DNA from 2 places in the Fusobacterium sp. FSA-380-WT-3A genome. Region 1 is predicted to be linked to the other one. Evidence: riboswitches for the same ligand, from Rfam matches in the RefSeq annotation. Region 1 holds a riboswitch; the other holds the start of a gene.
What was found. Region 1 has a riboswitch for lysine ahead of lysA (diaminopimelate decarboxylase). Riboswitches for the same ligand answer to the same signal wherever they lie in the genome.
Positions count from the first base shown of each region.

Region 2: it holds a riboswitch for lysine, as region 1 does, so the genes downstream of both, HF862_RS03810 (Na+/H+ antiporter NhaC family protein) here and lysA (diaminopimelate decarboxylase) in region 1, are expected to answer to the same signal.

Region 1 is NZ_JABAFQ010000001.1:156,283-162,377, reverse strand. Features, by position in the region: gene fucO (lactaldehyde reductase) at 1-241, shown strand, start outside; gene nrdG (anaerobic ribonucleoside-triphosphate reductase activating protein) at 281-754, opposite strand; gene HF862_RS00715 (amidohydrolase family protein) at 764-2,107, opposite strand; gene lysA (diaminopimelate decarboxylase) at 2,234-3,541, opposite strand; lysine riboswitch at 3,640-3,813, opposite strand; gene nrdD (anaerobic ribonucleoside-triphosphate reductase) at 3,895-6,090, opposite strand.
Region 2 is NZ_JABAFQ010000003.1:144,915-151,009, forward strand. Features, by position in the region: gene HF862_RS03800 (APC family permease) at 1-832, opposite strand, end outside; gene HF862_RS03805 (flavodoxin family protein) at 998-1,540, shown strand; gene HF862_RS03810 (Na+/H+ antiporter NhaC family protein) at 1,737-3,134, opposite strand; lysine riboswitch at 3,289-3,462, opposite strand; gene HF862_RS03815 (ribonuclease HII) at 3,665-4,273, shown strand; gene HF862_RS03820 (YraN family protein) at 4,293-4,667, shown strand; gene HF862_RS03825 (zinc ribbon domain-containing protein) at 4,651-4,869, shown strand; gene HF862_RS03830 (ComF family protein) at 4,841-5,512, shown strand; gene HF862_RS03835 (hypothetical protein) at 5,496-6,095, shown strand, end outside.

The DNA of each region.
Region 1 (6,095 bases):
AAAAGCTATGGGTGTTGATACTACAGGAATGACTAAAGAAGAAATTGCTCAAAGTGCTGTTAATGCTGTAAGAAAACTGGCTATTGATGTTGGAATTCCTCAAACTTTAAGAGAAATAAATATTCCTGAAGAGGGATTACCAAAATTATCTAAAGATGCTTTAGCTGATGTATGTACTGGTGGAAATCCAAAAGATGTAGTTTTGTCTGATATAGAGGCTCTTTATAAAAAAGTTTATTAAATGTTAAAAAAGCTCGAGAAAGTTTTCTCGAGCTTTTTCTTAGTTTATTTTATCTATATCCTTCATCTCTATTCCCTTATGAAATACTCTTTGATTTGAACTTCCACGAAGCTTTAATCTTAAATCCTTTTTATCAATTTCAAATCTTCCTTCTATAAGGTAATCAATAATACTTGGGTCTATCCATTCTTTTATTTCTTCTATTGTATATCCTGTCCATAAATAAATATTTTTATTAGTTTTTTCTTTTATAAAATGGATTAACTCTATGACCTCTTCTCTATTTTTAAAATATAAAGGGTCTCCACCTAAAAAAGTTACATTTTTCCAACGAGAATTAAGAATAAGTTCTTTTATATCCTCCATCTCATACTCCTGTCCACTTTCATAATCCCAAGTATTTTGTGAAAAACATCCTTTACAATAATGGTCACATCCTGCAAAGTAAAATGTTAAAGTAAACCCTGTCATACTATTAATTGGGTCATTTTCTACTACTGATATTATTTTCATTTTTCCTCACTAGAACTTTCTTATAGATTTTCCTAAATTAGAATTCATAATTTTTCCATTTTCTAGAGCAATCTCTCCATTAATCAATACATATACTATACCATCTGGTAATAATTCTGTATTTTCAAAAGTTGCATAATCACGAATATCTTCTAAAGAAAAAATAGTAATGTCTGCATCAGAACCAATAGATAAATTTCCTTTATTAATTCCTAAAATTTCTGCAGGTTTTGAAGTCATTTTTTCAATTGCTTCATATAAATCAAGAACTTTAGCATCTCTTGAATATTTTCCTAAAACTTTAGGGAAAGTTCCTGTTGCTCTAGGATGTCCAATATTTTTAGCATTAAGTATTCCGTCGCTTCCTATAACTGTGTAAGGATAAGATAATGCTTTTTCCATATCTTTTTCATTGATAGTATAAGCTATTATCATTGTATCAGGTGCTTCTTCCCTTAAAGTGTTGAAAAATTCTTCAGTACATCTTTTTCCTCTATATTTTCCTTCCATAACCTCTAATTTATCATATGTGATATTATATCTTTCTAAGAATCCTTCATCAAATGTAATAGAACCTATTTTAGCACTGAAAGCTGTATAAGGGTAACAATCACAATATACATTTATTCCCTCTTCTCTTTTTTTATCTAACATTTCTAAAGCTTTATCCATTTGACCAAATCCAGCCATACTTCCAATATGTGATACTACATAATTAGCTTTTACATAGTTACCTAAATCTAAAAACTCTTCTATTGCATTAAATATATTTTTAGCATCTTCTCTTAAATGTGCTGATATAACTTTATGTTGTCCTAATCTTCCAAGAGTTGTCATCTCATTGAAATCTATTCCAGGAACATATCTAAGTCCAAAACTAATTCCCAGTAATCCTGTATCTTTCATCATTTTTTTACCTATCTCATACATTTCTTCCACTTGGTCATTTTCAAGACTTACATATCTGTCAACACCAATTTTTTGTCTTAGTATCCCATGAGGTAATAACATTCCAAAGTTAATAGGATGTCCTTCATCTACTCCATCTAAAAACTCCTTTGGATTAGAAACTCCTATTCCTGAGTTTCCACCTATTCCTGTAGTAACTCCCATTGATAACATTCTTTTAAATATTTCTCTATCTGGTGTTGTTCCATCAGTTAAAACTTCATGCATATCAATATCTATAAATCCTGGGCAAACACACATTCCCATAGCATCTATTTCATTATCTCCTATTAACACTTCATGAGATAATTCTACTATTTTTCCATTTTCTATTGCAATATTTAGTGGTTCATACACACTATTTTTTGGGTCTATAACTAATCCGTGATTTATTACTGTTCTCATATCCTAATTTTAAGTTACATTTTTATCTTGTAACTTTCCTCCCTTCTTTATTTATTTGTATATCTAAGTTGTATTATAAAATAATTATATCATATTTTAATAATTTCCGCATATTGTTTTTTTTACTTATTCTATTTCTATAAATACATCATTGGCTACCAAATCTTCAAAAGATTCTCTTTTAATTGATAAATAAGATTTCCCATCTTTTACAAACACAACTGCTGGTCTTGTAGCTTTATTGTAATTACTTGACATTGAATATCCATAAGCTCCAGTTGTAGGGACAAATATATAATCTCCTTCTGAAGCTTTGGCTATTTTCATATCTTTTCCTATTAAATCTCCAGACTCACAACATTTTCCTGCAATAGTAACTATATCATTTTCTTCTTGATTAAGTTTATTAGCAACAATAGCTTCATATTTAGCTTGATATAAAGCTGGTCTTATATTATCTGTCATTCCTCCATCAATAAACACATATTTAACTCCACCATATGTATTTTTTATGCCACCAACTGTATATAAAGTTCCCCCAGCATTTCCCACAATACTTCTTCCAGGTTCTATAGAAACTTTCTTTAAAGTCATATTTTCTTTTTCTAAAGTTTTTTCAATATGTTCTATCATAGATTTCATAAATTTTTCAATATCTACTTCTACATCTCCATCAACATAATAAACTCCAAAACCTCCACCTAAATTCATTTCAGGAATTTCCATATTAAATCTTTCTGATATTTTTTTAGTAAACATTATCATTGTTTCAATCCCCTCATGAAAAGCTTTAGTATCAAATATTTGTGAACCTATGTGACAATGAAATCCTAAAAATTCTAAACTTTCATAAGAAAGAATTTTCTCTACTATACTATAAATATTTTCATCAAATATAGATTCTCCAAACTTAGAACTATGTTTTGATGTTCTTATATATTCATGGGTATGAGCATCTATTCCTATATTTATTCTTAACATGACTCTTATTTTTTTATTTTTTTCTTTAGCTAAAGTTCCTAATTTATCTATTTCACTTATATTATCTAATATTACTATTCCAATTCCCCAATCAAGACACATTTCAAGCTCTTCTATACTTTTATTATTTCCATGCATATGGACTCTATTCATAGGAAATTTTGAAACTTTTATAGAATATAATTCTCCACCAGAAACTGCATCTATACTTAATCCATACTTCTCAACTATTTGGCACATAGCTTTCGATAAAAAAGCTTTTGAAGCATAGACTACTTCTGTTTCAAATTTTTCCGATTTAAAATTTTCTATATATTTTTTTATATTACTTTCTATCAATTCTTGGTCCATAACATATAATGGAGTTTTATACTCCTTTGCAAGTTTTTCTACTGATACTCCACCTATCTCAAGAATTCCATTATTATTTTTCATTGTTCCAAAATATCTCATAAAACTTCCTCCAAAATTTTCATAAAAAAAGACAGTCTTTTCAATTTCAGACTGTCTTTAGTAACCTATTAAAAATAATTACTTATATTTTAGATAACTTACTTGATAGCCCTCCATTGAAATTTCAATGACAGTAAAATAGATATTATCTAATTTACCAATAAAAATGTTTTGACTTTCATTTTTATTTCGGCAAAATCTCCTTTCAAATTATTCTCCGTTTGTCAAACTAAAATAATTTTACTCTTATCATTTGCTCCTCTATCTTTTTAAATTCTTTTACATAAAAGTATATCTAAATTTTATTAATTTGTATAATATAAATTATAAATATTTTTTATATAATCTATTTATTATTTTACATGAATAGCTCTATTTTTTATCTCTTTCATTCTTCCTTCTAAGGCGTGAGTAATATTATAATTTGAAATATATCCACAACATCTTCTTTGAATTTTCATTTTCATTCCCTCTTCATTACCACATTGAGGACATTTATATTTTGCTGTATGTTCGTCATAAGAGATTTCTCCTGTATATCCACATTCAAAACACACATCTGATACTGTATTTACTGCAAAATATTCTATTCCTTTATCATGAGCATATTTCATAAGTTCTAATATTGCATCAGAGTTATAAGTTTTTCCTCCATTTTCAACATACATTATGTTTCCTCCATTACAATATTTAATAAATGGAGCTTCTGTATCTATTTTATCAAAAGCATCTATTGGTAACTCTGATGAGAAATGGAAAGAATTTGTATAATATTCTCTTTTTAATAACCATTCAGGCATTACATCACTATAATTTTTCTTATCTGCATTAAAGAATGTTGCTATACTAGCTTCTGCTGGAGTTCCATAAACTGATACAGGTAATCCAGTTTCCTCTTTTATTTCATCAGCTTGTCTTCTTATTTCTTTCATTATTCTAAGACCTAATTCTTTTCCAGCTGGCTTTGATATGTTTTGTTTATCATCAGTAAGTATTCTTACACAATCATCTATTCCTAAAAATCCATATGACACAGAAGCTCTATCAGATTTTAATAATTTTTCTACTGTTTCATCTGGTTGTAATCTAGCAATAGCTCCATATTGGAATAATATAGGTGCTTGTTTAGCTTTTAACTTTCTAACATTTTCATATCTTTTTAAAATTCCTAATTTCATAAGAGATTTTTTCTCTTCTAGTAATTTCATAAATGTTTCTACTACATCAGTTTCCTTATGTCTTAAAGCTTCTAGAGATATTTGAGGTAAATTTAATGTTATAACACCAAAATTAAATCTTCCATATTGTTGATATTTTTCATTTTCTTTAAATTCATGATTTACTCTTGAACGACAACCCATTCTAGCATAATATTTTCCTGCATCATAATCTTCTTTAGAGTAGAATAATAAATCTGGATAATATGTATGTGCTATACATTTAGATACTTCTTTAGTTATATAATAATATGGGTCTCCCTCTTTTAAGTTGTACCCATCTACAACTATATAAGATAATTTAGGGAAGATTGCTGGTATTTTTAAAGCTCCCAATCCTGTTTGTCTAACTTTTAAATAAGCAAGTATTATTTGCTCTGATTCCCAAGAAGTAGGAACATTAAAAGTTATTGTTGAAAATGGAGTTTGAGAAGCTGAACCTAAAATACTATTTGTTTGATACTCAAATAATTGACAAGCATCATAAATTTCTTTTGCAGTTTTCTTAATAACTTTTTCAAATACTTTAGGATATTTTGCTTTTAATTCTTCATTAGCTGAATCTAATTCTAATACATCATCATATTCTTTTTCAAATAGGAATTCAAAATAATCATTGAAGTTTTTAACAAAGTTTTTCTTTGCATATTTAGCAAAAACTTCGTTAAAGTTAGGTATAGAGTTTCCTCCATATTGTTGTGAACTAACACTAGCCATTATTTGCATTGCAATATTCATAGCTGTTCCAACTGATTTAGGAGTTTCTACATCAGTATTAGTTATTCTAGTTCCATGGTCTAACATATCTTCTACATTAATTAAACAACAGTTTGTTAACTCTTTTTCTACATCTGAATCATGCCAGTGAATAGTTTTCTTTCTATGAGCTTCGTACAATTCTTTTCCAATAGATTTCTCTACATTAAATCTAAAGTACTCTCCTGATATTAAATCTCTAGCAACTGATGGTAAAGTAGAATTTTTATTTGAATTTTCTCTATCACCATTTTCTAATATTCCTTCTATTCTTTGGAATAAACTATCAGTTTCTTTTAGTCTCGCTTCACTTCTTTTTGTTCTGTATCTTTCAAATTTTTGTGCTTGACAAAAATATCCAAAGTCACACAATGTTTTAAATACAATATCTTGTATTTCTTCAATATCTATTTTTTCTTTATTCATAAGTTTAATTTTATTTAATATATGGTCTAACATTTCTACAAGAACAGCTTCATTTTTAAAAGGCATCTCCTTATGAACTTTCTGTAAAACTATAAATATTTTATCTTTATTAAATGCTACTACATCTCCATTACGTTTAATAACTTTCATATTGA
Region 2 (6,095 bases), on a different contig from region 1:
TAGATACAATTTCTTCATGAGGAAGAACTTTAAATATTGAGAAGTTAAATAATACATAAAGTAAAGTTACTCCACCTATACCAAAAATTAAAGATAAAGGTAAATTTCTTTTTGGATTTTTTATCTCTTCTGCTAATGTATTTAAGTTTGTCCAACCTTCATAAGCCCATAAAGTAGCCACAACAGCAAAAGCTATCATTCCAATTAAGCCTCTTTCACTAGTTTCAACAGCAGTTGATACACTAGCTAAAGAAAAATCTGGTTTTACATCTCCTACAAAAATAGCCACAAACATTATTAATAAAATAGGTATTAATTTTGCCACCATTGAAGCATTTTGAAGCCAACTTGAACCTTTAACTCCATAACAGTTATATATAGTTAATACAACTATAAGTACAATAGCTATCATTTTTATTGTAAAATCACTCATATCAAAGAAAGTTCTTAAAGCTGTAGGTAAAGCAATAGCTATACTAGCTACAGAACCTGGTCCACCAATAGCCCAATCAGTAAATCCTGTTAAAAAACCAACTATTGGATGAAAAGCCTCTGTTAAATATACAGTTCTTCCCCCAGCCTTAGGCATTAAAGTTCCTAATTCTGCATAACAAAGCCCTGCCATTAATGAGATTAATCCTCCTATAAGCCAACATAAAAGAGCTAAACCTAAATTCATATTAACTCTTTCTAATACATAAGAACCAAGATAGAAAATTCCTGACCCTATCATGATTCCTCCAATAATACTAACTCCCCCAAAAACTCCAATTTCTCTATTAAATTGAGTTTCTTCAGAGGTTAGATTTTTTATTCTCTCTTGTTCATTCATAAAAACTACCCCCTCTTTTATTTAATTAAAATAAAGTATATTATATATTCTTTCCATTGTCAAGAATTAATATTATAGTAGTTATATTAAATTCTCCTTGACTTTATAATGAAAAAGAGGTAAATATAAAATATGGGTAGAAAACTTTTATTAGGAGGATAAAAAATGAAAATATTACTATTAAATGGAAGTCCAAGATTTGAAGGAAATACAGAAATAGCTTTAAAAGTTTTAAAAGAAGAGATAGAAAAAAATATAAAAGGTGAAATAGAAACTATTAATCTTTCAAAATTACAAATAAAAGGATGTTTAGGTTGTGATTATTGTAAAACATCTGGTGGAAATTGTATTACAAAAGATGATGGACAAATGATAGCTGAAAAAATCCTTGAATCTGATGTTATTATTTTTGGTTCTCCAGTTTATTGGTGGGGAATAACTTCTCAAATGAAGGCAGCAATAGATAGAATATATATGAAAGGCGAATTTTTAGGAGGAAAATCTAAAAAAATAGGTTTGGTTACTGTTGGAGCTGCTGAACTAAGTGATGAAGAATATGATATTATAAAAAGACAATTCAAATGTATATGTGAATATTTAAAATGGGATTTCATTGGAAACATAGATGTTTCTGCTTATGGAAAAGGAGATGTTTTAAAAGATACTGATAAAGTAACTGAATTAAAAAATTTTTGGAAAAAAATCTAAATTTTAATCAAAATAAAAAGGATATTGTATTTTTGCAATATCCCTTTTATTTTTTATTATAAGAAAAAATTTATTTTCATAAAAATATTTCTTATTTACTTCATCAAAAATAATAAACTCACTTTTTTAATATTATCTTTATTATTCAAACTCTCTAACAAAACTACCTTATAGAAAATTTATTGATTATAAAATTTTATTTTTTTAATTTTACTTTTGGTTCTTCAGGAATATTAAATAATGGAATAAATTTATCTAATCCTGTTAAAGTCAAGATTAATATAGAAATTACAACTATTATAGAAAGAAAATTGTATTTCATAATATCTGTTGGCCTAAATTCATAAAGAGGGTAAACAACAGAAGCTATTCCTGTAAAAAATACAGTATAAGTATGCCAAGGAATAAATTGAGAACCAAAAACTCCCATAGCATCACTAAAACATCCATTTCTTAGACGTAATTTATATTTTTCCTCTTCACTTCCCTCTACAGTTTCATCAACTAAATTTTTTATTATTGGTCCTATAGTAACTATTTGAGCCATCTCATCAGCTAAAGCTACATTTCCTAATATAGAAAAAACTCCATTGTAAAACATTAGTTGTCTTACATTTTTAGATATTCTTTTTACTATTCTTGATAATGGTTCAAAAGCATTAATACTTCCCATAATTCCACCAAAAGCTGTTATCCACATCATCATTATAATAACACTTGCTCCAGCACTTGAAAAACCTGTGTACATTAAATCTAAAAATTCTGAAATATTTGGAATTGTTCCTGATATTAAACCAAATACTAGAGAGCTAATAATTCCTATAAAAAGACAAGCTAATGTTGGAAAACCTTTTATTGCTGATATTAAAACAAAAATTAAGGGTAAACACATATATAAAGGTACTCCATCTTTAACTTGATTCAAAAGAATAATTGCCGACTCTCTTTCAGACTTTAAAACTTCCCAAACATTATCAGGAATTTGATTGATAGCCTCATTTACATTTCCACTTATATTTGGTAATCCCATCATAACTGATACTACATAAAAAGTTATTATCCCAACTATAAGACATCCTAAAGACCAAACTCCTTGATGTCTTATTCTATGTATAACTTCTACTTTTTGTATTCCAGAACTTACAACTGTAGTATCTGAAATAAGCCCTATATTATCACCGAAACAAGCTCCTCCAGCAATAGCCCCTAAAGTTAATAGAATATTTCCACCAACTATATGGTTTAACCATAAAAATATAGGAGCACAAGCTGCAAAAGTTCCCCAAGATGTTCCTATTGTAATAGATAAAACACTTGTAACAATTATTCCTGTAACAGCTATTGTTTTTCCTGTTAAACCTAAATTTAAAGACATAATAATTATTGAAGCTCCTACTCCACTAGCCATAAAAGCTTCAGCCATAGCATAGGCTAACATTAAAATAAAAAACACTAACTGAATTTCCTTTACACTATTTACAGCTTTTTCTACAATTTCATTAAAAGAAAATTTTTCAGTTAACCAAGCAATTATTGCTACATATATAGTTGAAATTGGAGCTGCTATCAAAAAGTCCAATTTTATACCAACCATTAAAATTCCTAATAAAACAATAGGAGATAATTTTAATACCTCTATAAAAACTCCTCTTCTCTCGTTGTTTGTCACTTAATCCTCCTCAATAAAAAAGCCTTATATTATTAAAATATAAGGCAGAAAATATAAAATAAACTATATAATTTATAATCTAATTGATAGCTCTACACTAGTAAACTAATGTCAGTCTTATAGATGTTCTCTATAATCCCAAGTGTCTAAAGTTAGCTCTTTAAACCTTTCGGCAAAATTCCCTTTCAATAATAATCTATGCTTGCTAAACTCCTATTATCTAATAATGTCTTTTGCAACCTCTACCTTGAAAATATTAAATTGTCCAATACATATAATAACATTTTTTATATTTATTGTCAATTTTGTTTTTCATTTTCTTATTTATTTTTCTTTCTATGAATGTTATAATTAAATATAAATTTATTTTGAAAAGAATTTAATAAAATTAAAATACTTATTCTACAAAAATAAAAATTTTAAAATTAAATTAATATAAAGTTATAGGAGAAAAGATGAGTAAACTATATAAATTTGATATTGAAAAAGGAAAAATAATTTTAGGAGTAGATGAAGCTGGAAGAGGTCCATTGGCTGGCCCTGTAGTAGCTGCTGCTGTAAGAATAAGAGAATATCATGATTTTTTTGAAGATATTAATGACTCTAAAAAATTATCAGAAAAGAAAAGAGAAAATTTATTTGAAAAAATTTTAACTTTTTGTGATGTTGGAATTGGAATAGCTACTGTAGAAGAAATTGATGAGGTTAATATTTTAAATGCCACTTTTTTAGCTATGAATAGAGCTATTGAAGATATTAAAAGCCAAAATATTGATTATGATATTGTTTTAGTAGACGGAAATAAATTAATAAAAAATTATAATGGTAATCAAGAGTGTATTGTAAAAGGTGATGGAAAATCTTTATCAATAGCTACAGCTTCTATAATAGCTAAAGTTACAAGAGATAGAATAATGTTAAAATTTTCAGAAATATATCCTGAATATCATTTTGAAAAACATAAAGGTTATGGAACAAAACTTCATAGAGAAATTTTATTAGAAAAAGGACCTCTAGAAATTCATAGAAAAACTTTTTTAAAGAAAATTTTATCTAACTCTTAAGAAAAAAGTTAGGTTTAAAATGAAAAAATTTTTAAATAAAAGAGTTCAAGGAGAATATTTTGAAAATTTAGCATTAAATTTTTTAGAAAAAAAAGGTTTTCAATTAGTAGAAAAAAATTTTTATTCTCATTTTGGAGAAATTGATTTAATTTTAAGAAAGGACAATCTAATAATTTTTGTAGAAGTAAAAGAAAGAAGTAATCAAAAATTTGGAAATGGTTTTGAAGCTATTTCTAAGAAAAAATTAAGAAGAATGTTTTTAAGTGCTAATGAATTTATAGCAATAAATAAACTACAAAACTTTAATATCCGATTTGATGCAATAGCATTTGATGAAAATGGTAAATGTTATTGGATTGAAAACATATTGTGGGGTGATGAAATTGGATTTTAGATGTACAAAATGTGGAAGCAGCGATTATTATGTAAAAACAGCAATTTTTCCTGAAAAAGATTCAAAATTAAAAGTTGAATTTGGAACTTACTATCTAAAAATTTGTTCTGATTGTGGATATACAGAAATTTATTCAGCTAAAGTTGTTGATAAAGAACTTAAGAAGGTGAAAAATGTTCCAGAACCTAAACCTGCACCTTAGAAAATTTTTCTTTAACAATAGATGTAGTGTCTGCAATAATCTTCTATCTAACAGTGAAATATATATTTGTAATAATTGTAAAGAAAATTTTTTACATAATAATTCATTAAAAAAATTTAATGATGTATACTATATTTTTAACTATGATAAAAGTTTCAGAAATTTAATAAAAAACTATAAATTTCAAAATAGAAAATATATTGGATTTTTCTTAGGAAAACTTATAGAAAAAACTTTAAAAAAAGTGATAGAAGAAAATAATATAGATGTTATCATTCCTGTTCCTTTAAATAAAAAAAGATTATTTTCAAGAGGATTTAATCAAGTATCCTATACTTTAGATATTTTAAATATAAAATATCATGATGCAGCGAGAATAAAAAATACAAAACATATGAGTCATTTGTTGGATAAAAATTCAAGAAAATTTAATATAAATAAAGCTTTTTATATTCCTTTTCAAGTGGAAAATAAAAATATTTTAATAATAGATGATGTAATAACAACTGGAAACACTATAAGAGAATTAAAAAAAGAAATAAAAAATAGGGGAAAAGTAAAATCTATAACTGTCTTTTCTTTTTCTATGGCATCTAGTTTTAAAAAATATAATTATGGGGAGAATCATGACAATATTAATTGATAACAAAGAGTACATTCTAGAAAAACAATATAATAGTTTTGGAGAAATTATAAATGAAATCACAAAAAAACTTAAAGGAGAGGACAAAATATTAGAAAAAATAGTGGTTGATGGGGTTATACTTTCTAATACTTCTATTGTTGATATTTCAAAAGTATCTTTAATAGAAATTTATACAAAAAGTCACAGAAATATTTTATTTCAATCTTTATATTTATTAGAGGAATATATAGAAGAATATTTTAAAAGTTTAAAAACCTTAGAAGAGTTTGACCTTGAAGAAATAGCTTATGATATGAAAATAAATGAAATATTAAGTTTTTTAAACTGGACTTTAAATCTTTTATATAGTTTAAAAGAAAATACTTATATAGATTATTTATATTTTGGGTATAATGAGTTTTTAGACGATTTTAAAGAAAGTTATAATTCACTCATAAAAGCTCTGACACAAGGAGATTATGAAACTTCTTTTGATATTTTAGAATTTGAAATCTCTGATATGTTGTCTCTTTTAAGTGAAAATATCGAAAATTATAAAAGCGACATTATTTTAGAAGAACAATCATCAAATAATAGTAAT